4 regions of the Bacillus sp. SCT118 genome follow, and region 2 is predicted to be linked to each of the others. Evidence: riboswitches for the same ligand, from Rfam matches in the RefSeq annotation. Region 2 holds a riboswitch; each other region holds the start of a gene.
What was found. A riboswitch is a leader RNA that binds a small molecule or an ion and turns the genes downstream of it on or off. The one in region 2 is predicted to bind S-adenosylmethionine.
Positions count from the first base shown of each region.

Region 1: linked by a shared signal. The riboswitch ahead of ACQVGT_RS12365 (phosphoadenylyl-sulfate reductase) and the one ahead of metK (methionine adenosyltransferase) in region 2 are both predicted to bind S-adenosylmethionine.
Region 3: linked by a shared signal. The riboswitch ahead of ACQVGT_RS01140 (5-methyltetrahydropteroyltriglutamate--homocysteine S-methyltransferase) and the one ahead of metK (methionine adenosyltransferase) in region 2 are both predicted to bind S-adenosylmethionine.
Region 4: linked by a shared signal. The riboswitch ahead of mtnW (2,3-diketo-5-methylthiopentyl-1-phosphate enolase) and the one ahead of metK (methionine adenosyltransferase) in region 2 are both predicted to bind S-adenosylmethionine.

Region 1 covers NZ_CP191225.1:2,437,215-2,442,777, forward strand. The annotation lists gene sat (sulfate adenylyltransferase) at 1-410, opposite strand, end outside; gene cysP (sulfate permease) at 459-1,523, opposite strand; gene ACQVGT_RS12365 (phosphoadenylyl-sulfate reductase) at 1,535-2,236, opposite strand; SAM riboswitch class I at 2,399-2,504, opposite strand; gene pyrE (orotate phosphoribosyltransferase) at 2,649-3,281, opposite strand; gene pyrF (orotidine-5'-phosphate decarboxylase) at 3,278-3,997, opposite strand; gene ACQVGT_RS12380 (dihydroorotate dehydrogenase) at 3,966-4,901, opposite strand; gene pyrK (dihydroorotate oxidase B electron transfer subunit) at 4,901-5,563, opposite strand, start outside.
Region 2 covers NZ_CP191225.1:1,122,345-1,127,907, reverse strand. The annotation lists gene asnB (asparagine synthase (glutamine-hydrolyzing)) at 1-1,357, opposite strand, end outside; gene metK (methionine adenosyltransferase) at 1,507-2,709, opposite strand; SAM riboswitch class I at 2,877-3,015, opposite strand; gene pckA (phosphoenolpyruvate carboxykinase (ATP)) at 3,212-4,795, shown strand; gene ACQVGT_RS05700 (DUF2584 domain-containing protein) at 4,834-5,076, opposite strand; gene ACQVGT_RS05695 (alpha/beta hydrolase family protein) at 5,128-5,563, opposite strand, start outside.
Region 3 covers NZ_CP191225.1:221,621-227,183, forward strand. The annotation lists gene ACQVGT_RS01130 (3-hydroxybutyrate dehydrogenase) at 1-739, shown strand, start outside; gene ACQVGT_RS01135 (5-methyltetrahydropteroyltriglutamate--homocysteine S-methyltransferase) at 792-1,928, opposite strand; SAM riboswitch class I at 2,006-2,112, opposite strand; gene ACQVGT_RS01140 (5-methyltetrahydropteroyltriglutamate--homocysteine S-methyltransferase) at 2,181-3,314, opposite strand; SAM riboswitch class I at 3,396-3,502, opposite strand; gene ACQVGT_RS01145 (LURP-one-related/scramblase family protein) at 3,568-4,056, opposite strand; gene ACQVGT_RS01150 (hypothetical protein) at 4,184-4,447, opposite strand; gene ACQVGT_RS01155 (hypothetical protein) at 4,737-4,865, opposite strand; gene pepT (peptidase T) at 4,970-5,563, opposite strand, start outside.
Region 4 covers NZ_CP191225.1:2,634,866-2,640,428, forward strand. The annotation lists gene ACQVGT_RS13355 (YkvA family protein) at 1-164, shown strand, start outside; gene mtnD (acireductone dioxygenase) at 205-741, opposite strand; gene ACQVGT_RS13365 (methylthioribulose 1-phosphate dehydratase) at 756-1,385, opposite strand; gene mtnX (2-hydroxy-3-keto-5-methylthiopentenyl-1-phosphate phosphatase) at 1,343-2,050, opposite strand; gene mtnW (2,3-diketo-5-methylthiopentyl-1-phosphate enolase) at 2,047-3,264, opposite strand; SAM riboswitch class I at 3,349-3,449, opposite strand; gene mtnE (methionine-glutamine aminotransferase) at 3,488-4,684, opposite strand; gene ACQVGT_RS13385 (carbon-nitrogen family hydrolase) at 4,779-5,558, shown strand.

The DNA of each region.
Region 1 (5,563 bases), 1.3 Mb from region 2:
AGCTTTTTAACACCAGGATGCTCCTGTTCATCTGTTTTGTACACATTGACAGCTTCTTTTTGTTTGTCAGGCACGTACAGGTCTTCGATTTGGATAACGCCGTATGTTTCTCCTTCATACGTTAACTTTACCGTTTCACCAAGTGACAGTTCCGCTGCTTTTTGCGCATCGACCGGAAGCGTGATCGGAAGAGACCAGACAACACCGGAAGAAAGACGCATGTTTTCGACAACAGATACGTAATCTTTTTCATTAAAGAAACCTTCAATCGGGCTGTATGCACCGATACCGATCAATTCCAAATCCGCGAAAGAAATTAAATCAAGTTCAATTTCTTTTTGAATGCCGCTCACATCATATGATTCATCTACTCTGTTTACTAATGTTCCTCCGTGTGGTGCTAAGCTCATAATATCCATCTCCTCCTAGTTAACTTATAAAATTACTCAGATTAATGATCAGATTCCCCCGCCTTGTTCGTGGACTGAGCGTCTCTCTTTACGAATGGCCTTTGTCAGGCTGACGGCACCGCCCGCCGCTAAAAGCACACTTACCATGATAAAGATCGAATAATAATCTGCTTTTAAAAACAAGGATACAAGCAGATAAGAAATCGATAAAGATAAAAACGGCGATACGATCCATACCTTCAGCATCGTTTGAACAACTTGTTTATGGAACACGTTCGGACCGTTTTTTGCCATGCCTATTCCGATAATAGACGATGACGTGACTTGCGCCAAGGGCACCGGCATCCCAAATACAGAACTGATGATCACAAGTCCCGCTCCTGTACCGGATAAGAGAATGCCTTCCCCTTTTGAGAATCTCGTAATTTTCTTCCCGTTTGTTTCTAGCACACGCCGGCCTAATAACAGTGCGCCAAGAGCAACAAAAGCTCCTCCATACAAGGTTCCTTTTCCGACATCAAGCACATCGGCAGCTACTAACGGGCCAACAGCATTCGCCACGTTATTCATGCCGGCAGAGAATGCTTCGAAAAATCCGGCAACTAACAAAACAATGCCGAGGATTTTTTGTTTTTTAGAAGATTTTACTTCAATCTTAAAATAACGAAACAGCTTAGATACGAAATAGGTGAAGCCGAAAGCGAACAGCGGGACAAAAACCCAAAATGACACAATGATCAGAAGATTGTTCACAAACAATACTTTATAAGCCACTCCCACGCCGACAACCGCGCCGACTGTTACTTCACTTGTCGACAAAGGAATGCCGAGCAGATTAGCAGTAAAGAGCGACAGGGCAGCAGCTCCAATAATGATGCAAACAATCGTCAGTGTAATCGACTGCTCAGGAATAATGCCGGAGCTGATTGTTTTTACAACCTCGCCTCCGCCAATAACCGCCCCGGCAAAGACACCGACTGCGCATAGGATCAAAGCGTAAGTTTTCTTTTTGATGGCTCCGGAGCCGTAAGCAACCCCCATCGAAGCTGCAGCGCCGCTTGCACCAATATTCATCGCGAAAAACAAGCTAAATAAAATAGCGGCTAATTCCATTTTGCAGCTCCTTATTCATGCAGTCCGCATTCTGTTTTCGCCATACCATTCCATCTGCCTGAGCGCAAATCCTCTGCTGTAAAAGCGGGAGCAGTGCAAGGCGCACAGCCAATACTTGGATATCCTTGGTCATGAAGCGGATTGTAGTCCAGTTCATTCCGGGATGTGTATCTCCAAATGTCTTTCCAAGTCCAATGGATAAGCGGGCAAACTTTTACTGACTTGAATTTTTCATCTTTGTTTAAGAAATTCGTATTGGCACGACTTGGCCCTTGATCACGACGCAGGCCGGAAAGCCAGGCTGGATGTCCTGAAAGCGCCTCTCTTAAAGGAGCGACCTTTCTAAGATAGCAGCACTGATTCGGCTCTCTTTCCCACAGTTTGTCACCATGTTCTTCGGCTTGTTCCTCAAGGGTGAGGTCTGGTTTTTTCAGGATGATATTAAGACCCGGATAACGCTCTTTCACTCGTTCAATTGTTTCATAGGTTTCTTTAAAATGAAGTCCTGTATCAAGAAACACAATCTCTGCGTCTTTTTTCACTTTATAAATTAAGTCAATCAGAACGATTCCCTCAATTCCGAAACTGCAGGCATAAACAAGTTGATTGCCGTAATGGCCGTATGCCCATTTTAAAACTGACAGCGCTCCTTTATAAGGATCGTCTTCCGGAAATGTAATCGTTGGTTCTTCCCAATTATCATACGTTAACATTTCTTCTTTCCTCCTTTCGGAGACAAACAAACAGTAGCTTTCTGCCGGTTGTCTTTTCCCATGTAATGTGATTCGCGGCTGCTGATATCACAGACAGCCTTTTTTCCTCTTAAAATAAAAAACTTTCAATCCGGCGGAAAGAAAGACAGGAACAGCATGCAGCCCTTATCTTTCAAAATGGAATTCATTTTGCTGGAAGTAGCACCTTACAAACTATGCAGGTTGCCGGGCTTCATAGGTCCAGTCCCTCAGCCGCTCTTGATAAGTTTTTAGATTTGTAGTAAATTTTAGCACAATTCTAACATAAGTCAACCCGACTTTTTTTATAGGATTAATAAAAAAACAGGCCTCACAGCCTGTTTTCAAGTACAGCAAGGCTTTGAAGCCTCTTTGCATCATTTGAATTTATTTTTTATTTTTTAAACCAATCTTTTGACTCGGGATTTTGTTTCCATGTTTGCAGCTTTTTTAGATCATCTGAATGAATATTTCCGTTTTCAAGCGCGACCTCTGTGAGCGTATCATAATCAGTTAATGAGTAGTATGGCAGTTCTGCCTTTGCGAAGGCTTCCTCCGCTTTAGGAAGTCCGTACGTAAAGATTGAGACGACACCAAGCACTTCACAGCCGGCCGCTTGTAAAGCTGCACAAGCTTCAAGCACGCTGCCTCCTGTGGAGATTAAGTCTTCAATGACGACTGTTTTTTGCCCTTCTTGCACAGCTCCCTCAATCTGATTGCCTTTACCGTGCGCCTTCGGCTTGCTCCTCACATAACACATCGGAAGATTCAAACGGTCAGCCGCAAGAGCAGCATGAGGAATACCGGCAGTTGCTGTTCCCGCAATCATTTCAGCTTCAGGAAAATGCTCTTTGACAAGCTTGCTGATGCCTGAGGCGACATCATTTCTGACCTCTGGGAAAGATAGCGTAAGGCGGTTGTCACAGTAGATTGGAGATAAAATGCCGCTTGCCCATGTGAACGGCTCGTTCGGGCGTAAAAATACAGCTTGGATGTCTAATAGATGTTTTGCGATGATTTGTTTCAAGATTTGATTCCCTCCCATTCAAGTCTGACAGCCTTATAGGCTTTTACCGGGTCTTCCGCTTTTGTAATCGAGCGTCCTACTACAATCGCTGATGAACCTTTCTCTCTTGCAATAGCAGGCGTCGCTACGCGGACTTGGTCATTCGCAGCGTCCTCAGACATTCTGATCCCCGGAGTGACAGTCAGAAATGAAGGCGACACCGCTTGGTAAATGGCTTTTGCTTCATGAACAGAGCAGACCACTCCATCCAGTCCGCTCTCTTCCGCCTGTTTGCTGTAGTGCACAACCGTATCAATCAGAGATTTTTCGATCAGCAGTTCATCTTTCATGATTTGTTCAGATGTGCTTGTCAACTGGGTTACCGCGATAAGTGACGGACGTTTTTTTCCGGCCGGCGTACCTTCTTCTAAGCCTTCGAGAGCTGCCTGCATCATTTTTTTGCCCCCGGCCGCATGAACATTGACGAGGTCTACTCCAAGACTGGCAAGGCGCTTCATCGCTTTGTTTACAGTAGTCGGGATGTCATGAAGCTTGAGATCTAAAAACAGCTCGCAGTTTCTTTCTTTTAATTGTTTCACGATCGATGGCCCTTCTTGATAAAAAAGCTCCATTCCAACCTTTACAAATAACGGTTCTTGCTGAAAAGGAGCTAAGAACGCGAGTGTTTCTTCAGCTGATGCAAAATCAAGCGCGATGATGGGCAGGTTGTTTTTCATGATTCCAGCTCCTTCCGATGCATTCTTCAATTGATTGATAGCCGTATTGGCGCAAAACAGATGGGAGCTGTTCAATAATCTCTGGACAGGCAAAAGGATTCACAAAATTTGCTGTTCCGACAGCGACTGCGCTTGCTCCCGCGAGAAGAAATTCCAGGGCATCTTCAGCCGTTTGCACGCCTCCCATTCCAATAATCGGGATGTTGACCATCTGGCTGACTTCATACACCATGCGAATGGCAACCGGCTTCACAGCAGGGCCTGAAAGTCCCCCTGTTTTATTCGCTAATATCGGTTTGCCGGTTTTTAAATCGAGTCTCATGCCAATTAGTGTGTTGATCATCGTAAGACCGTCCGCTCCCGCTTCCTCGATCGCTAATGCAATTTCTGTGATATTAGCCACGTTCGGGGAAAGCTTCACATAAACGGGTACATCCGAAACCTCTTTCACCGCTTTTGTCAAATCGGCAGCCATCTCAGGATTCGTGCCAAAAGCGATTCCGCCTGTTTTCACATTCGGGCAGGAAATATTTAATTCAAGAGCATGAACATTAGGCGCTTTGCTGATATGCTCTGCGACTTCAACATAATCCTCGACTTGAGAACCTGCGACATTGGCAATGATCGGCGTATCAAACTGCTCAAGCCACGGCAGCTCATTATGCAACACGCTATCCAGCCCCGGATTTTGGAGACCGATCGCATTGAGCATTCCAGCACCAGTCTCAGCTACCCGCGGCGTCGGATTCCCAAAGCGTGGCTCCTTTGTCGTAGCCTTAATCATGATCGCTCCAAGACAAGACAAATCATAAAAACGTGAAAATTCTTTTCCAAAACCGAAGCAGCCTGATGCAGGAATGATTGGGTTTTTCAAATCAAGTCCCGGCAATTTCACCTCTAGCATTACAGCGCCACCTCCTGAGCTTTAAATACAGGCCCGTCGAGACATACTTTTACATAGGATGTCTCACTTTCGTTTGTATGGCACACACACGCGAAGCATGCGCCGATTCCGCAGCCCATTCGTTCCTCCATGGACAGATATACTTCTTTATGGGCATATTCCTGTTTTAACGCCTTGAGCATTGGTGTCGGCCCGCAGCTGAGGAGGATATCAAACTCTAGATTTTTCCGTTTAATCACATCTGTGACAAATCCGGTTTCCCCGTAGCTTCCGTCAGCTGTTGCCACATACGTGTCTCCATACTGCCGGCATTCTTCCTCGTAAAAAACATCCTTTGCCGATTGGAATCCTAAAACGTGGATGACATTAACCCCTTTTTCATTCAAGCGTTTCGACAGCTCTTGGAGAGGCGGCACACCTACTCCGCCTCCTACCAGCAAAGCCGTCTTTCCGGGTTGAACTTCATTAACAGGAAAGCCATTTCCCAAAGGCCCGAGGACATCCACAAGTTCTCCCTGCTGCTTCAGTGACAAGAGTCTTGTCCCTTCCCCATCTACCCGATAAATGATGGTGACTTCATTTTTTTCAAAGTTGACGTCTGCGATGCTGATTGGTCTTCTCAAAAGAGGCGTAATCGCTTCGCTCACTTTAAGATGAAGGAA
Region 2 (5,563 bases):
TCGTCACATCACGATATGAAAGGTTCGGATTATAATGCTTCAACAGCTGCTTTTTGACAGACTCTTCAAAGATTTTCGCGTTACCGATATAACGATCTTGAAGCGGAGTGCAACCGCGCTCAAGCAGGCTCTTTCCTCTCATACCTTCAGGCATAACGGCAGCAACGTGCAGAAGCATCTTTTTCAGGCCGGACGGAATCCGTTCAAACGGTTTAAGCGAAAGCGGCTCACGGTAAATGTTATATCCGCCGAAGAGCTCATCCGCTCCTTCACCTGATAAAGCAACCGTAACATGTTTTTTCGCTTCTTTTGCAACAAAGTACAACGGAATCGCTGCCGGATCAGCAAGCGGGTCATCAAAATGCCAAACGATCTTCGGAAGCTCATTCATGTATTCATCAGGCGAAATGACTTTGCTGATATTTTCAATGCCCAGCGCCGCTGCCGTTTCTTTCGCTACATCAACCTCACTGAAGCCCTGCTGTTCAAAGCCGACAGAGAATGTTTTTAAGCTTGGATGAAATTCTTTCGCAACAGACACAATAAAGGAAGAATCAATCCCGCCAGACAGGAATGAACCGACAGGAACGTCACTTCTCATATGAACGTTTACAGAGTCATAGATCGCGTCTCGGACTTCTTTCACAAGCTTGTCTTCTTCAGTCTGAACCGGCTTGAAGTTCGCTTTGAAATACGTTTTGAATGTGATATCGCCGTCCGGGCGGATTGTGAACTGTGAACCCGGCTCTACTTTTTTCACATGGGCATCAAGCGTGCTTGGTTCAGGAACAAATTGGAAAGACATGTACTGCTGCAATGCCTCTTTATCTATTTCAATATCATTCTGAGCAACCATTAAACTTTTTCTCTCTGAGGCAAAATAAACCTGATCATTGATCGTTGTGTAGTACAACGGTTTAATGCCGAATGGATCTCTTGCCCCATAAAGCACATGATCGTTTTTATTCCAAATCAGAAAGGCAAACATACCGCGCAGTTTGGACGCCGCTTCTTCTTTATAGTGACGGTAAGTCGCAAGAAGAACCTCTGTGTCCGAATCCGTGTTGAATGTGTACCCCTTTGCTTCAAGTTCTTCTCTCAGTTCAATATAGTTATAGATTTCTCCGTTAAAGATAATCCAATATGTTTCATCTTCATATGATAAAGGCTGTCCGCCATTTTCTACATCAATAATGCTGAGCCGTCTGAATCCGAAGCCGACGTGCTCATCATGGAAATATCCATCACTGTCAGGACCGCGGTGAACGATCATTTGGTTCATTTGTTTGATTAGTTCTTCTTGATCAGCGGTTTGAGCTAACGGATGCTTGTTAAAAACCCCGACAAATCCACACATAGTATTGCCTCCATAATTAAAATTGTCATCATTGAACCCCTATTTATAGACGCTGTGAATAGTATTTGGTTTCACAGTTATGTAAAAAAATAAACATGAATACAACGATAAAAAAGGGAAAGCCGCTTAACCAGTAAGCGGCTATAAAATTATTCTCCTAACGCTTCTTTACGCAGCTGCTCCGCTTTGTCTGTGCGCTCCCAAGGAAGGTCAACATCGTGACGTCCAAAGTGGCCGTACGCAGCAGTTTGTTTGTAGATCGGACGGCGCAAATCAAGCATTTTGATAATGCCGGCAGGTCGTAAATCAAAGTTATTGCGAACAACTTCAATCAATTTTTCCTCAGAAGCTTTTCCGGAACCGAATGTGTTGATTGAGATTGACACAGGCTGTGCAACACCGATCGCGTAAGCAAGCTGTACTTCGCAAGAATCAGCAAGCTCAGCCGCAACGATGTTTTTCGCAACGTATCTTGCCGCATAAGCTGCAGAACGGTCTACCTTCGTCGCGTCCTTACCTGAGAACGCGCCTCCGCCGTGGCGTGCATAGCCGCCGTACGTATCAACGATGATTTTGCGTCCTGTAAGTCCCGCATCCCCTTGAGGGCCTCCGATTACGAAACGTCCTGTAGGGTTGATGAAATATTTTGTTTCTTCATCAATCAGCTCTTCAGGAACAACCGGATTGATTACATGTTCTTTAATGTTGCGCTGAATTTGCTCAAGTGTAATTTCAGGGTGATGCTGAGTTGAAATCACAATCGCGTCAATGCGGACTGGTTTGTTATTTTCATCGTACTCAACCGTTACCTGTGTTTTGCCGTCAGGGCGAAGGTACGGAAGAATATCTTCTTTACGGACTTCACTTAGGCGGCGGGCTAATTTATGGGCAAGTGAAATTGGAAGAGGCATAAGCTCTTTCGTTTCGTTGCACGCATAACCGAACATTAATCCTTGGTCACCCGCACCAATCGCTTCAATTTCTTCGTCGCTCATTGTGCCTTCACGGGCTTCAAGCGCTTGGTCGACGCCCATCGCGATATCAGCAGACTGCTCATCAATTGATGTTAAAACCGCACAAGTTTCCGCATCAAATCCGTATTTTGCACGTGTGTATCCGATTTCTTTAATGGTTTGGCGAACCGTTTTCGGAATGTCAACATACGTAGAAGTTGTGATCTCTCCGCTTACAAGAACCAAACCTGTTGTCACAGATGTTTCACAAGCAACACGCGCGTTAGGGTCTTTCTTTAAAATTTCATCTAAAATGCTGTCAGAAATCTGGTCACAGATTTTATCCGGATGCCCCTCCGTAACAGATTCTGATGTAAATAAACGACGATTTTTACTCATGATTTGCTTCCTCCTGCACAAGGCCTCCCGAAAGACCTTGTATATATGATACGGAACTCGCTCCCTCTTATACAATGTACAGTTATATTAGAGAATGTTAATTGGCATATTTATGAAATAAAAAAACCTTTTCCATCGAGGAAAGGGTTTGGTCTTTGTGCCTTTCACTCTTATCGCTCAAGGAATCATACAACCTTGCAACAGGTTAGCACCTTGGTTGTCTCACTCAGTTGAACATAATAAATAACAGAGAAACCGGTTGCTGGGCTTCATAGGGCCTGTCCCTCCGCCAGCTCGGGATAAGAGTATCCGCTCAATGAAATATCTTATCGTAAAAGGGTTTGCAATGTCAATATGATTCAGAAGAAATAGGCACCTATATTGAGGGAAAACAATGGAAATGCACACACAAAAAATAATAAATAGTATAGACTATTTGAAAATATATGTTATACTAATTCACAATTAGCAAAACACAAAAAACGATAAAGGAAGGTTTCATATGAACTCAGTTGATTTGACCGCTGATTTACAAGCCTTATTAACATGTCCAAATGTGCGTCATAATTTATCAGCAGCACAGCTAACAGAAAAAGTCCTCTCCCGAAACGAAGGCATTTTAACATCCACAGGTGCTGTTCGCGCGACAACAGGCGCTTACACAGGACGCTCACCTAAAGATAAATTCATCGTGGAGGAAGAAAGCACGAAAAATAAGATCGATTGGGGCCCGGTGAATCAGCCGATTTCAGAAGAAGCGTTTGAGCGGCTGTATACGAAAGTTGTCAGCTATTTAAAGGAGCGAGATGAACTGTTTGTTTTCGAAGGATTTGCCGGAGCAGACGAGAAATACAGGCTGCCGATCACTGTCGTAAATGAGTTCGCATGGCACAATTTATTTGCGCGGCAGCTGTTTATCCGTCCGGAAGGAAATGATAAGAAAACAGTTGAGCAGCCGTTCACCATTCTTTCTGCTCCGCATTTCAAAGCGGATCCAAAAACAGACGGCACTCATTCCGAAACGTTTATTATTGTCTCTTTTGAAAAGCGGACGATCTTAATCGGCGGAACTGAGTATGCCGGTGAAATGAAGAAGTCCATTTTCTCCATTATGAATTTCCTGCTGCCTGAAAGAGATATTTTATCTATGCACTGCTCCGCCAATGTCGGTGAAAAAGGCGATGTCGCCCTTTTCTTCGGACTGTCAGGAACAGGCAAGACCACCCTGTCGGCAGATGCTGACCGCAAGCTGATCGGTGACGATGAACATGGCTGGTCTGATACAGGCGTCTTTAATATTGAAGGCGGGTGCTACGCTAAGTGCATTCATTTAAGCGAGGAAAAGGAGCCGCAAATCTTTAACGCGATCCGCTTCGGGTCTGTTCTCGAAAATGTCGTTGTTGATGAAGATACACGCGAAGCCAATTATGATGATTCCTTCTATACTGAAAACACGCGGGCAGCTTACCCGATTCATATGATTGATAACATCGTGACTCCAAGCATGGCCGGCCATCCGTCAGCAATTGTATTTTTGACGGCTGATGCCTTCGGAGTCCTGCCTCCGATCAGCAAACTGACGAAGGAGCAGGCCATGTACCATTTCTTGAGCGGTTACACGAGTAAGCTTGCCGGAACCGAACGTGGTGTAACGTCTCCTGAAACGACGTTCTCTACATGCTTCGGCTCACCGTTCCTGCCGCTTCCTGCTCACGTCTATGCTGAAATGCTCGGCAAAAAGATCGATGAACACGGCGCAGACGTTTTCTTAGTCAATACCGGCTGGACCGGGGGCGGTTACGGCACAGGCGAACGAATGAAGCTTTCTTACACTAGAGCAATGGTCAAAGCAGCGATTGAAGGTAAATTAGAGGATGCTGAAATGATAACTGACGATATTTTCGGCCTGCACATTCCGGCACATGTTCCTGGCGTTCCTGATCATATCCTTCAGCCTGAAAACACGTGGACCAACAAGGAAGAATACAAAGAAAAAGCAGTCTACCTTGCAAATGAATTCAAAGAGAACTTTAAAAAGTTCACACATACCGATGCCATCGCCCAGGCAGGCGGCCCTCTCGTATAAAAAACAAAAGCCAAGAGCAATTATGCTCTTGGCTTGTTTTAATTGACGGAATGCAAAGAAGTCAGCTTGTATGTAATGATGGTACGGCCTTCTTCCCATTGAAGCTTCTGCACTTCAGCGGTGCCTGACTTTTCGCCAAACTTTGTTTTGCGTACATCCATTGGAATCTCCATCGGATATACTCGGTATCCGTCCTTCTCTAACGTGAATATATTCTCATCTATGCGAACTTCTTTTCCTTTTGTCACAATCAGTGTATTAAATTCAACAGGCATTCCCAAAGTGAAATCCCCTTTCGTTCTCTTTTTTCTTTATCATAACATATTTCACTGTCAGCGGTTTTTCATCCATTGTGTGAGCTGCCGCACGATACGCCGGTTTTCTTTTGGCGGGAAATAATGTGTGAATGTACTGTAGTACCACGTCTCCACCGGCTTATGCAGTTGTTTTAGCTTCTCTTCTAATAAATAGGAATGCTGAATCGAAACATTTTGGTCTTTTTCTCCATGGATTAACAGCACGGGAGCCTGAATTTTGTTTACTTGGTCAAACGGTGTCCTCCATTGATATTCCTCAGGCACCTTTTTCGGTGTTCCGCCGATGACTCTTTTCATCATCCGCCGCAAATCCTGCCGCTCCTCGTATGTAAGAATCATATCACTGACGCCTCCCCAGGAAACAAATGAAGCTGCCTGCCCGCCCATTTCGATCGCAGTGAGCATTCCCATAATTCCGCCGCGGGAAAAACCGAAGATATGAATTCTGTCC
Region 3 (5,563 bases), 900 kb from region 2:
CGGCGGAATCGGATTCGAAATGGCAAGAGAATTCGCCCGTGAAGGCGCTAGCGTCATCGTTTCAGACCTCCGTCCGGAAGCATGTGAACAAGCAGCCTCCAAGCTTGCAGAAGAAGGCTTGGACGCGGCGGCCATTCCGTATGATGTGACAAAGGAAGCGCAAGTTGCTGATACGGTGAACGTCATCCAAAAACGATACGGCCGCTTGGATATTTTGGTGAACAATGCCGGTATTCAGCACGTCGCTCCGATTGAAGAGTTTCCGACAGAAACCTTTGAACAGCTGATCAAGGTCATGCTGACGGCGCCCTTTATTGCAATGAAGCATGTTTTTCCGATCATGAAAAAACAGCAGTTTGGCAGAATCATTAATATCGCGTCTGTTAATGGATTAGTCGGCTTTGCAGGGAAATCCGCTTATAATAGCGCCAAGCACGGCGTCATTGGACTCACAAAAGTCGGGGCGCTGGAAGGCGCGCCCCACGGCATAACAGTCAATGCGCTCTGCCCGGGTTATGTCGATACCCAGCTTGTACGCAATCAGCTTAGCGATCTGTCGAAAACGAGAAATGTCCCTTACGACTCTGTACTTGAACAAGTCATTTTTCCGCTTGTGCCGCAAAAGCGACTGCTTTCCGTCAAGGAAATTGCGGATTATGCCGTGTTTTTGGCAAGCGAGAAGGCGAAGGGCGTCACTGGGCAGGCTGTCGTCCTTGATGGGGGCTACACCGCACAGTGACATAAAAAAACACACTTGCTCCGCTAGGGAATCAAGTGTGTTTTTTCTTTGCTTATTTCCAAACATCATTAGCGATCTCAACCACATGGCGGAGCTTCGCCCATTGCTGTTCTTCAGTCAGCTTGTTGCCTTCCTCAGTTGAAGCAAATCCGCATTGAGGGCTGAGGCAAAGCTGGTCTAAGCTTACATAACGGGACGCTTCTTCGATTCGGCGTTTCACGTCATCCGGATTTTCAAGCTCACCGAATTTAGATGTCACTAAGCCAAGAACAAGCTGAAGATCAGATCGTTTTACATAACGGAGCGGCTCAAAACCGCCTGAGCGTGAATCATCATACTCTAAGAAAAGTCCGTCAAGATTCAAACCGTCAAAAATGGTTTCGGCGGCTGCGTCATAGCCGCCTTCCGCTGTCCAAGTGGACTGGAAGTTGCCGCGGCAAATATGCATGGTTACCGTCAAGTCATCCGGGCGGTCTGCAATCGCGTCGTTAATCGATTTCGCAAACAGCTGGCGAAGCTCATCAGGCGTTGTTCCGAACGCTTCGATTTGTTTTAAGCCTTTTTCTGATAAGAAAACGGCCCACGCTGTATCATCAAGCTGGAGGTAGCGGCAGCCTCTGTCATAAAACGCTTGAATCGCTTTTTTATATGCTTTGGATACATCATGCTGGAAAAGGTGATAATCTTTTTTATACGCATCCTTTTCCAGTTTTCCGCGGAAAAACAGCATATTCGGGCTTGGAATCGTCATCTTTGGCGTCGCGTCACCGGCAATGCTATGGAGAAACGAATAATCTTCAAGCATTGGGTGAGTTGAAAAGTCGATATCGCCTGTGACTTTAATGCCGCGTGCTTTTGTCTGTACGTTATGGAATTGAATGCCTTGCTCAGGAGTAAACGGCTCAACGCCATCTAAGTTTTCCAGGAAATCAAAGTGCCACCATGCTCTGCGGAATTCACCGTCTGTCACGACGTTCAGGCCGGTTTCCTTCTGTTTTTCCACAATGCGGATGATTTCATCGTTTTCAATTTGGCGAAGCTGCTCAGCGGTCATTTCGCCGGCCGCTTTTTGCAGCCGCGCTTTTTTAACGGGCTCAGATCTCAACAGGCTTCCGACTTGATCCGCGCGAAACGGCGGTTTTTTTCTTTGAAGTGATTTTTGTTCTGCGGGTGTTGTTTGGTGTGACATGTTGTCCATTCCTTCTTTCCATTCAAATATAAAAAAGCTCTTCCTTTGGATAAGGAAGAGCTTGCGTGACAATCTCAACCTTATCTTCAAGAGCAATCATTGCTCTAAAGGATTTAGCACCATTCTGTTAAACAGCGGTTGCCGGGTATCGCAGGGCCAGTCCCTCCACCTCTCTTGATAAGGAAAACCTTTTTATGAAATTTTCTGATAGTATCTATTATTCACACATTTTCTATTTCTGTCAATGATAGATTATCTCCACACATCGTTGGCAATGTCGATGACATGGCGAAGCTTTGCCCATTGCTGCTCCTCTGTCAGAAGGTTGCCTTCTTCTGTAGAGGCGAAACCGCACTGCGGGCTCAGGCATAGCTGGTCCAAGCTGACAAAACGCGCGGCTTCATTGATGCGGCGTTTCACATCCTCAGGATTTTCAAGCTCGCCGTATTTCGATGTGATCAAGCCGAGCACAATTTGCAGATCCTTGCGTTTCACAAAACGGAGCGGATCAAAATTTCCTGAGCGGTCATCATCGTATTCCAAGAAAAGGCCGTCAAGGTTTAAGCCGTCCAAAATCGTTTCCGCTACAGCGTCGTACCCTCCTGATGCCGCCCAGGTTGAGCGGAAGTTGCCGCGGCAAATGTGCATTGTGATCGTTAAATCGTCAGGCCGGTCTGCGACGGCATCGTTAATTGTTTTGGCAAATATGGCTGGCAATGTTTCTGGATCACCGCCGAGCGCCCGGACAACCTCTCTGCCTTTTTCCTCAAAGAAGAGAGACCATGACGTATCATCAAGCTGGAGATAACGACAGCCAGCATCATAGAAGGCTTTGATTGCTTTTTTGTACGCTTGGGCCAGATCATGAAAGTATTCCTCTTGATCGTCATAAATCCCTTTATCCGCCTTTTCGCCAAAAAACAGCATATTTGGGCTGGGAATGGTCAATTTTGGCGTCGCGTTACCGGCAATCTCATGTAAAAATTGATAATCAGCAAGCGCTGGGTGGCTCGTAAAATCGAGTTTTCCCGTCACTTTGATGCTGCGCGCTTTCGTTTTTGTGTTATGGAACTGAATCCCCTCAGCCGGGATGAACGGTTCCACACCGTCAAGCCCTTCCAGGAAGTCATAATGCCACCAGGAACGCCGGAATTCCCCGTCTGTTACCACGTTGAGACCGATTTCTTTTTGTTTTTCCACGATGCGGGTGATCTCTTGATTTTCGATATCACGAAGCTGTTCCGCTGTCATCTCACCAGTCGCTTTTTTTTGCCGGGCTTCCTTCACCGGAACGGAACGAAGCAAACTGCCGACATGATCGGCGCGGAAAGGTGCTTTGCGTTGTTTTTCTGTTTTTTGTCCTGCAACATTCGTTTGTTGAGCCATGTTATTCGCCTCTTTTCTGAAATATTGAGCATGTAAAAAGCTCTTCCTTTGTGAAGGAAGAGCTTGAACGATCAAATCTCCGCCTCATCTGCAAGAACGCAATGTTCTTAAGGATTTAGCACCATTCTGTTTGAAACAGCGGTTGCCGGGTATCATAGGGCCAGTCCCTCCACCTCTCTTGATAAGGTACAACTTCATATTCAGATTTCAATTATCTTAATATTATTACTTTTGGATCAATTGTCAATGCTTTTTAGAAAATACTTTCATCTTCATCGTTATATAAAACCATATCAAGCACGATAGCGATGGCAGTGCAAATCAGAACATCTTCCTCGTTTGCAATCTGCAAGTGATAGGAATCACCCCAGCTGAGCCACTTTTTGCTCACTGACATCCGGACATTTTCCCCGTCCGTCAGCTGGAATTCATCCCTCCATAAATCACCATCGATTTCCCAGTTAAGCCCGGAAATCACAAATTTCGGTTTGAAAAACGTTACTTTCTTCGTTACCTCACAAACTGTTTTCCCGCCAATTGAAATCTCATAGCGCGGCAATAAAGACATTAGTTTTTGTTCTATGGAAACGAGCGTTTTTCCGGATGTATCTGTCATTTGTAATGAGTCTCCTAACGAGAAAAAACGCCCCTCCACCTTGAATGTTTCTTGTTCGTTCCGGTCATAAATGTGAAATGCATCTTTAAATGAGAACATTTTTTGTTTCATAAATAACTCGATCATTGCTGAAGTCTCCTTTGGATTTGCCTTGTATGAAATTACGGATAGAGGGCGAAAAGGTTTCAGGCTCTAATCAAAACAATTTTAAAAGGCTGCGTGATTCAGCAGCCTTTTCGTTTGAAATATAGAATTAGGAAAGATGCATCCGGCGTTTTTGGCGGATGGCGTCAAGGTCGATTAGGTTGTTTTGATGAGGTGCGGCTGCTGGCAGAGGGCTTGTCTTTTGCGGTTTGCGGCGATTGTCCTTGCTGAAAGAAAAAAGAAGATAGCCGCATAATGCGATGATAATAAATAGGATCATATTACATACCTCCCAAAAAAAGTTTTGGTACTCTCTATTGTACGGATAAAATGCCAAAAAGTATTCAAAAAATTCTAAATCAATAAATAACAAGAAACTGTCCCTCTGAAACAGTATAACCTGATGACCTGAAAATAGTCTTGAATCACGCTGTTTGCTCTTGTTGATGAGTGGTTCTATAGTTACTATCGACGGTAAAATAAATTCCTTTATATAACTTTTAACCTAAGTTTACATAATTCGAATTACCTGTTTATGGGTGCTGTTTTCTTGCTTGTTTGGTTTATACCCTATTTTTCGGAATTGAACACAAAAAACCCAAATTACGGAGCATTTGGGCGGTACGGGTGAATACGGATTGTATTTAGGGGATTTGAATGTTTTATTTGAAGAAGCGTTTGAACATTTTTCTGATTTTTTGAAATGGGCTGGATTTCTTTTGCATGTTAAGCGGCCTGGAAATGATCCATTTTTTCAAGAGACTCTTTGCAGCGATTGCATGTTTTGTCATTGTTTTTCCTCCTCATTTATTGATACTTGTTTTACGGAGGACGCGTTTAAAATGTTTCATTTTCACACAAAAAAACCAGTCCTTTTTTGGACTGGCTTTTGGCATTACGCTTGCGCTTCAAACTGCTTTGCGATCTCAACGATGACATTTACGGCTTTGACCATGTTGTCAACTGAGATGTATTCAAATTTGCCGTGGAAATTTTCCCCGCCTGTAAAGATGTTTGGCGTTGGAAGCCCCATGTAGGACAGCTGCGATCCGTCGGTGCCGCCGCGGATGGGAGAAATCTTCGGTTCGATGCCGAGGTTTTCCATCGCTTGCTTGGCGATGTTGACGATTTCGATGACAGGTTCAATTTTCTCTCTCATGTTGTAGTATTGGTCGTTCATATCCAGCAGAATCCGGTCTTGCCCGTATTCGTTTTGAAGTTCTTCAACGGCACGCTTCATTGTTTCTTTTCTGTTTTGGAAATTCTCTTTGTCAAAGTCTCTGATAATGTAGTGGAGCTTTGTTTCCTCTACGTCTCCTTGAATCGACAGCAGGTGGTAGAAGCCTTCATAGCCTTCTGTATATTCAGGCGCTTCGTCTGCCGGCAGCAGGCTGTTCAGCTTCATCGCGATTTTCGCAGAGTTGATCATTTTCCCTTTAGCTGTTCCGGGATGTACGTTGTTGCCTTTAATCGTAATTTTTGCGGCAGC
Region 4 (5,563 bases), 1.5 Mb from region 2:
TTTTGCTGTTAACTGCCGCAATTCTGTATATCGTCATGCCGCTCGATATCATTCCAGACGTAATCCTCGGTCTTGGGTTCATTGACGATGCAGCTGTTTTAGGTTTGATTTGGACACTGATTAAAAAAGAACTGTCACAGTATGAAAAGTGGCGTTTGCAATAAATATAAAAAGCCCCGTTCGATGAACGGGGCTTTCTCATGCTTATTGATTCACGCTGTCTTTTTCATAAATAGGAACCCAGCCTTCAGTTGTGACAAAAATTCTCACCGCGACAACTTTGCGGTCCTCCTGAAGCGTGAAGTAATGGCGGATATTCTCAGGCACAGAGATTAAATCTCCAGGGTTTAAACGGACATCAAAAAACGTGCCGTCCTTGCCTTGAATGACAAAAATACCGTGTCCGCTTACAATAAAACGAACCTCATCGTCTGTATGGTGATGCTCTCTTTTAAAGTTTTCAAGCAGTTCATCAAGTTTCGGATTGCTGTCTGACAATGAAATAACATCCTGTGCTTTATAGCCGCGGCGGGTTGAGATATCTTTAATTTCAGTTTCAAAGGTATCAAGAATTTGCTGTTTTTCTTCTTCTGTCAGGTCATACTTCTCTGAAAGATGTTCCGGAAGCTTCGTGATATCCCATTGCTCATAAATAACCTCTTGACTGTCCAGAAAGCTTGCTACTTCCTCTTGATTTTCAATCGTTGTATTTGCCTCATCATGAATTTGAATTGTAGCCATTTCAATTCCTCCTTTTATTTAACCAGCTGATGCTGGAGTGTTTTCAATTTCAAATGGTAGCTGAACAAAAATTCATACGCTTCAAGCACTCTTTTTGCCTCAAATGCTGTTCTCCCCCAAGCCGTAATACCATGATTTCGGATCAGAACAGCTCCTGAATCTTCTGAAATCTCTTCCGCAAACAGTGCCGCAAGCGTCGGGATATGTGCCGGATTTTCTATAATCGGAATGGTCACTTCTGCGTTCTCTTCCCACAAGCCGAGTGCTTTTATAATTTCCTGGCCTTTGAATGTGATTTTCTTTTGGTCTCCGTATAACTCTGAAATCACATTATTGTTTACCGTATGGACATGCAGGCAGCATCCGGCATTGGTTTTATTGTACAAATGTGTATGCAAAAGCGTTTCTGCTGACGGTTTCAGAGAATGCCCGCTTTCAGCAGGCTCTCCGTTTTGGTCGACCAGCAGAAAATCTTCAACCGTCTCTTTGCGTTTATCTTTTCCGCTTGCAGTGACGAGAAATGTTAAAGGCTCATCTGTAACCTTAATTGACAGGTTGCCGCTAGTCGCCGGAAACCAATCTCTCTCTGCCAATTCCCGTTTTACTTCAGCGAGCTCTCGCCAGCGTTCTTGTTTTGCAGCCATTCCTGTACCTCCTTTACATTCTCAATTTCCTTTCTGATCTCATAAAAATCTTGATACGGAAGATGATTGAGGTTTTGCTCCCGGCATTCGTTTAATAAATAATCCCTTGCAAAGCATAGGTCAGACAGCTTTGCTGCCTCCACATCTGTAACCGAATCACCGATCATGATGATATATTGATTCGGTTCAGAAAGTTCATGGATGACCGACGGCTTACAGCACCCGCATTGATTGCTGCATGTGCCCTTGCAGGAATGAGGCCAGTCAATATGGATATAGTCATTGTCAAATGAAGCATGGTTGCAATAAATGCGGTCTTTCTCCACAATGCCTTCAAGCAAAGGATATACAAAAAAGTCCATTCCACCGCTTATGACATAAAACGGAATCTCGTGCTCATTGATAAATGCTACAAATTCCCGAAAGCCTTCCCTGATTTTTGCATCTTCCAATACAAAACTTGTAATCTCTTCTTTTAAACGGCTGGGCAGAAGGCCGAACATCTGCCCGACACCTTCCTTGATCGACAGCGTTTTGGAAAGTACGCCGTCTTTTAATGCCACCCACTCTGGGGGAGCAAATGTTTTCATGATATTTATAATGTTGTCGTTCATCGTGATGGTTCCGTCAAAATCACAAATAATAAAAGGTTTTCGAGTCGTCATACGGCTTCAACCTTTCCCCATTTATCTAGCGCAAGCTTAAGATCCTTGCATTGTTCGGCTTTTTCATCAATCGGCTGGGCCTCTAGGACTGCATCAATAATGGCTCTGAAGGCTCGCCCCCCGCCTTGGGCACCGTTCGGATGTCCATGTACGCCTCCTCCGGCATTAATAATGTGGTCTATGCCGAAATCACGCATTAATAGCGGAACCATGCCGGGATGAATGCCTGCTGACGGAACCGCAAATGTTTGGTTAAAAGCATCCTCTCTCACACATTCTTCATGAATCGCCAGTGCGTCCGCTCTTGGAAGCGCAACCGAACCATATGGAGACGGAAAGAGGCTGAAGTCAGCACCGCAATATCGGTTTAATTTTCCGAGTAAAAGAGCGTGAGAAAAACCGTAAAACGGAGAAGACGTAAACGCCCCGCTGACTGCTGGATGCGCCATAATCGGAACTGGGATTTCAGGATCTTCCGCAAGGCCTTGCATAACGTCCAAGCCGTAAGCGAAGACATTAAACAAAAGCGCATCCGCTCCCAGCTCGGCGGCGCGTCTCGCTTTGTCTTTCAGATCAGCCGTACGTCCGGTCAAATTCACCGCATACAGCGTTTTATGTCCGGTCTGCTCATACGTTTCTTTCAATATTTGTTTTCCTTCTGCAATTCTTGTTTCAAAAGGTGCTAGACCTGTCTCAAAGAAAATTTCATCGTCTTTAATCAAGTCAACTCCGCCAAGCGCCTGCTGCCGGAGCTGTTCTTTAATATCACTCAGGTCCCTTCCGATTACGCCTTTAAATATGCTCATTAACAGCGGTCTCTCAAACTCTCCCAGCAGCTTCCGAATGCCGTATACGCCAAACTTCGGTCCCGGCAGTGCACGCTTAAATGCTTCAGAGAAGTGAAGATCGATTAATTTGATTTTTCCGTCCAGCGACAGCTTGCCAAACACTGTTGTCAGCAAAGCCGGAATATCCTGAGAGAAATTGATTTCAGGATAGGCAATTGTGATGACCGCTTGTTTTTCTGATGCAGCAGTTCCCTCTCTCTCCTCAACTTTTATCACCCGCCCCTTGTGCTTTTGCATTTGCTCCTGTTTTACAAGGGGCAGATCAGTCCAGGAGCCTACTGTCAATCCTGTTGCGATTTGTTCTGCTTTCTTCTCTGTATCGGCTCCCGGTTCGGTCAGGAGATATGTCGCTAATAACTCACTCATGCCAGAGCTCCTTTCATTTTCATCCATATCAAAAAACCTCTTCAAACTGCAATCGCGTCTAAAGAGGTTTCGTTTCTCGTCCGAATCTTATCTCTCAGCCGCTAGCTGCAAGAATTAGCACCGTGCTTTATAAGTCGGTTGCCGGGCTTCATCGGGCTCGTCCCTCTGCCTGCTCTTGATAAGAAAATATAGATTTTATAAATTATTTTGAATTATCCCATCGTTATAAGGTCTTGTCAATGCTTTTTTGGGTAAACAGGTTCAGTTTGCCAATTCGATAAGCGGCTTCCTTAAGTCTTTCTTCACTTGTTAAAAGTCCGACTCTGACGTAGCCCTCGCCATATTTACCGAAGCCGTTTCCAGCCGCAACCGCCACATTCGCTTTTTCCAGCAAAAGATCTGAGAACTGCTCAGAAGTATAGCCTTCAGGCACAGGCAGCCATGCAAAAAAAGAACCTGCAGGAGCTGTTACATCCCAGCCGATTTCCCGGCATGCCGTGATCCAAGCGTTTCTCCTGCTCTCATATCTGGCATTTTGCTCTGCCACACACGTCTGATCGGCTAACAGTGCCTCTGCTGCAGCCTCCTGAGTCGCTCTGAAAAGACTGACAAACATATGGTCTTGATAAAGATTGATCGCTTCAATGACCGAAGCGTTTCCGACGGCAAAGCCAACCCGCCATCCTGCCATGTTATACGTTTTTGACAGCGTGTAAATTTCAATTCCGATATCCTTCGCACCTTCAGTCTGCAAAAAGCTTAAAGGCTTGCAGCCGTCAAATCCTACAGCGCCGTAAGCAAAATCGTGAACGACGCAGATTCCGTTTTCAGTCGCAAAACGCACGGTATCTTCAAAGAACTCGGAAGTAGCAACAGCTCCGGTCGGATTATTCGGATAATTTAAATACATCAATTTCGCCTGTTCCCTTGCTTCAGCGGCTATGCTGCTGTAATCAGGGAGAAACGCCCTGTCCTTTACGAGCGGCATCATTTCCATCTTCGCTTTTGCAAGTGTGACACCCGACCAGTAATCAGGATAACCCGGATCGGGAACCAAAATCGTATCACCGGGATTCAACAAGCATTGCGGGAGCTCGACTAGACCGGCTTTTCCGCCGAATAATACAGCGACTTCGGTTTCCGGATCCAGATCAATGCCGTATTCTCTTTTGTAAAATGCAGCAGCCGCTGACTTCAGACGGTATGAGCCGCGAAAAGACGAATATTTATGATTCTCAGGATCAGCAACAGCTCGTTTCATCTCCTCAACAATATGCTCAGGAGTCGGCTGATCTGGATTTCCCTGTCCTAGATTGATAACGTCATGTCCTTCTGCGAGCTTTCGGTTCACTTTCTGCACCAGAGAAGCGAAGAATTGTTTAGGCAATTCCTTCAATACATGAGACTGTTCAAATTTCATCTATTCTCACCTTCTAAAAAAATCTTGAAATGATAGTCCATCATCATATATGGTTAAATGAAAAAAGTAAAGAAAAATTTGGGGTGTTAAAAAGATGAAATGGACGATATCTTGTCTTCAATTTGATATTTCATACGGAAAACCTTCGGAAAATATAAAAAAAGCTGAATTTTTCATCGAAAAAGAAAGCAAACATGCTGATGTTCTTGTTCTGCCTGAATTATGGACGACCGGATATGATCTGGCCAATCTTGATGAACTCGCTGACGAAGACGGCCGCTCCGCTCAGAGCTGGCTGAAGAAAACGGCAAAAAAACATGGTGTTCATATTGTCGCCGGATCGGTCGCTGTCAGAAAGAATTCTGATGTTTATAATACAATGTACATCGCGGATAAGGAAGGGCAAATCATTAAAGAGTACAGAAAAGCCCATCTTTTTCAGCTGATGGATGAGCATCTGTATTTATCAGCCGGTTCCGAAGACGGATACTTTGAGCTTGACGGTGTCAAAAGCTCAGGATTGATCTGTTACGATATCCGTTTTCCGGAATGGATCAGAAAACATACGACAAAAGGCGCCAACGTGCTGTTTATTTCTGCGGAATGGCCTCTTCCCCGCCTTGATCATTGGAAAAGCCTGCTTATTGCGCGGGCCATTGAAAACCAATGCTTTGTCGCAGCCTGCAATTGTACCGGTTCAAATCCGGATAATGAATTTGCAGGACATAGCCTGATTATTGATCCATGGGGGCGTGTACTTGCTGAAGGCGGCCGGGAAGAAGGCATAGTCCGAGCGGAAATCGACCTTCAAGAAAGCGCAGAAGTTCGGGAGAGCATTCCTGTTTTCGATGATATCAGAAAAGATTTATATTAAAAAAT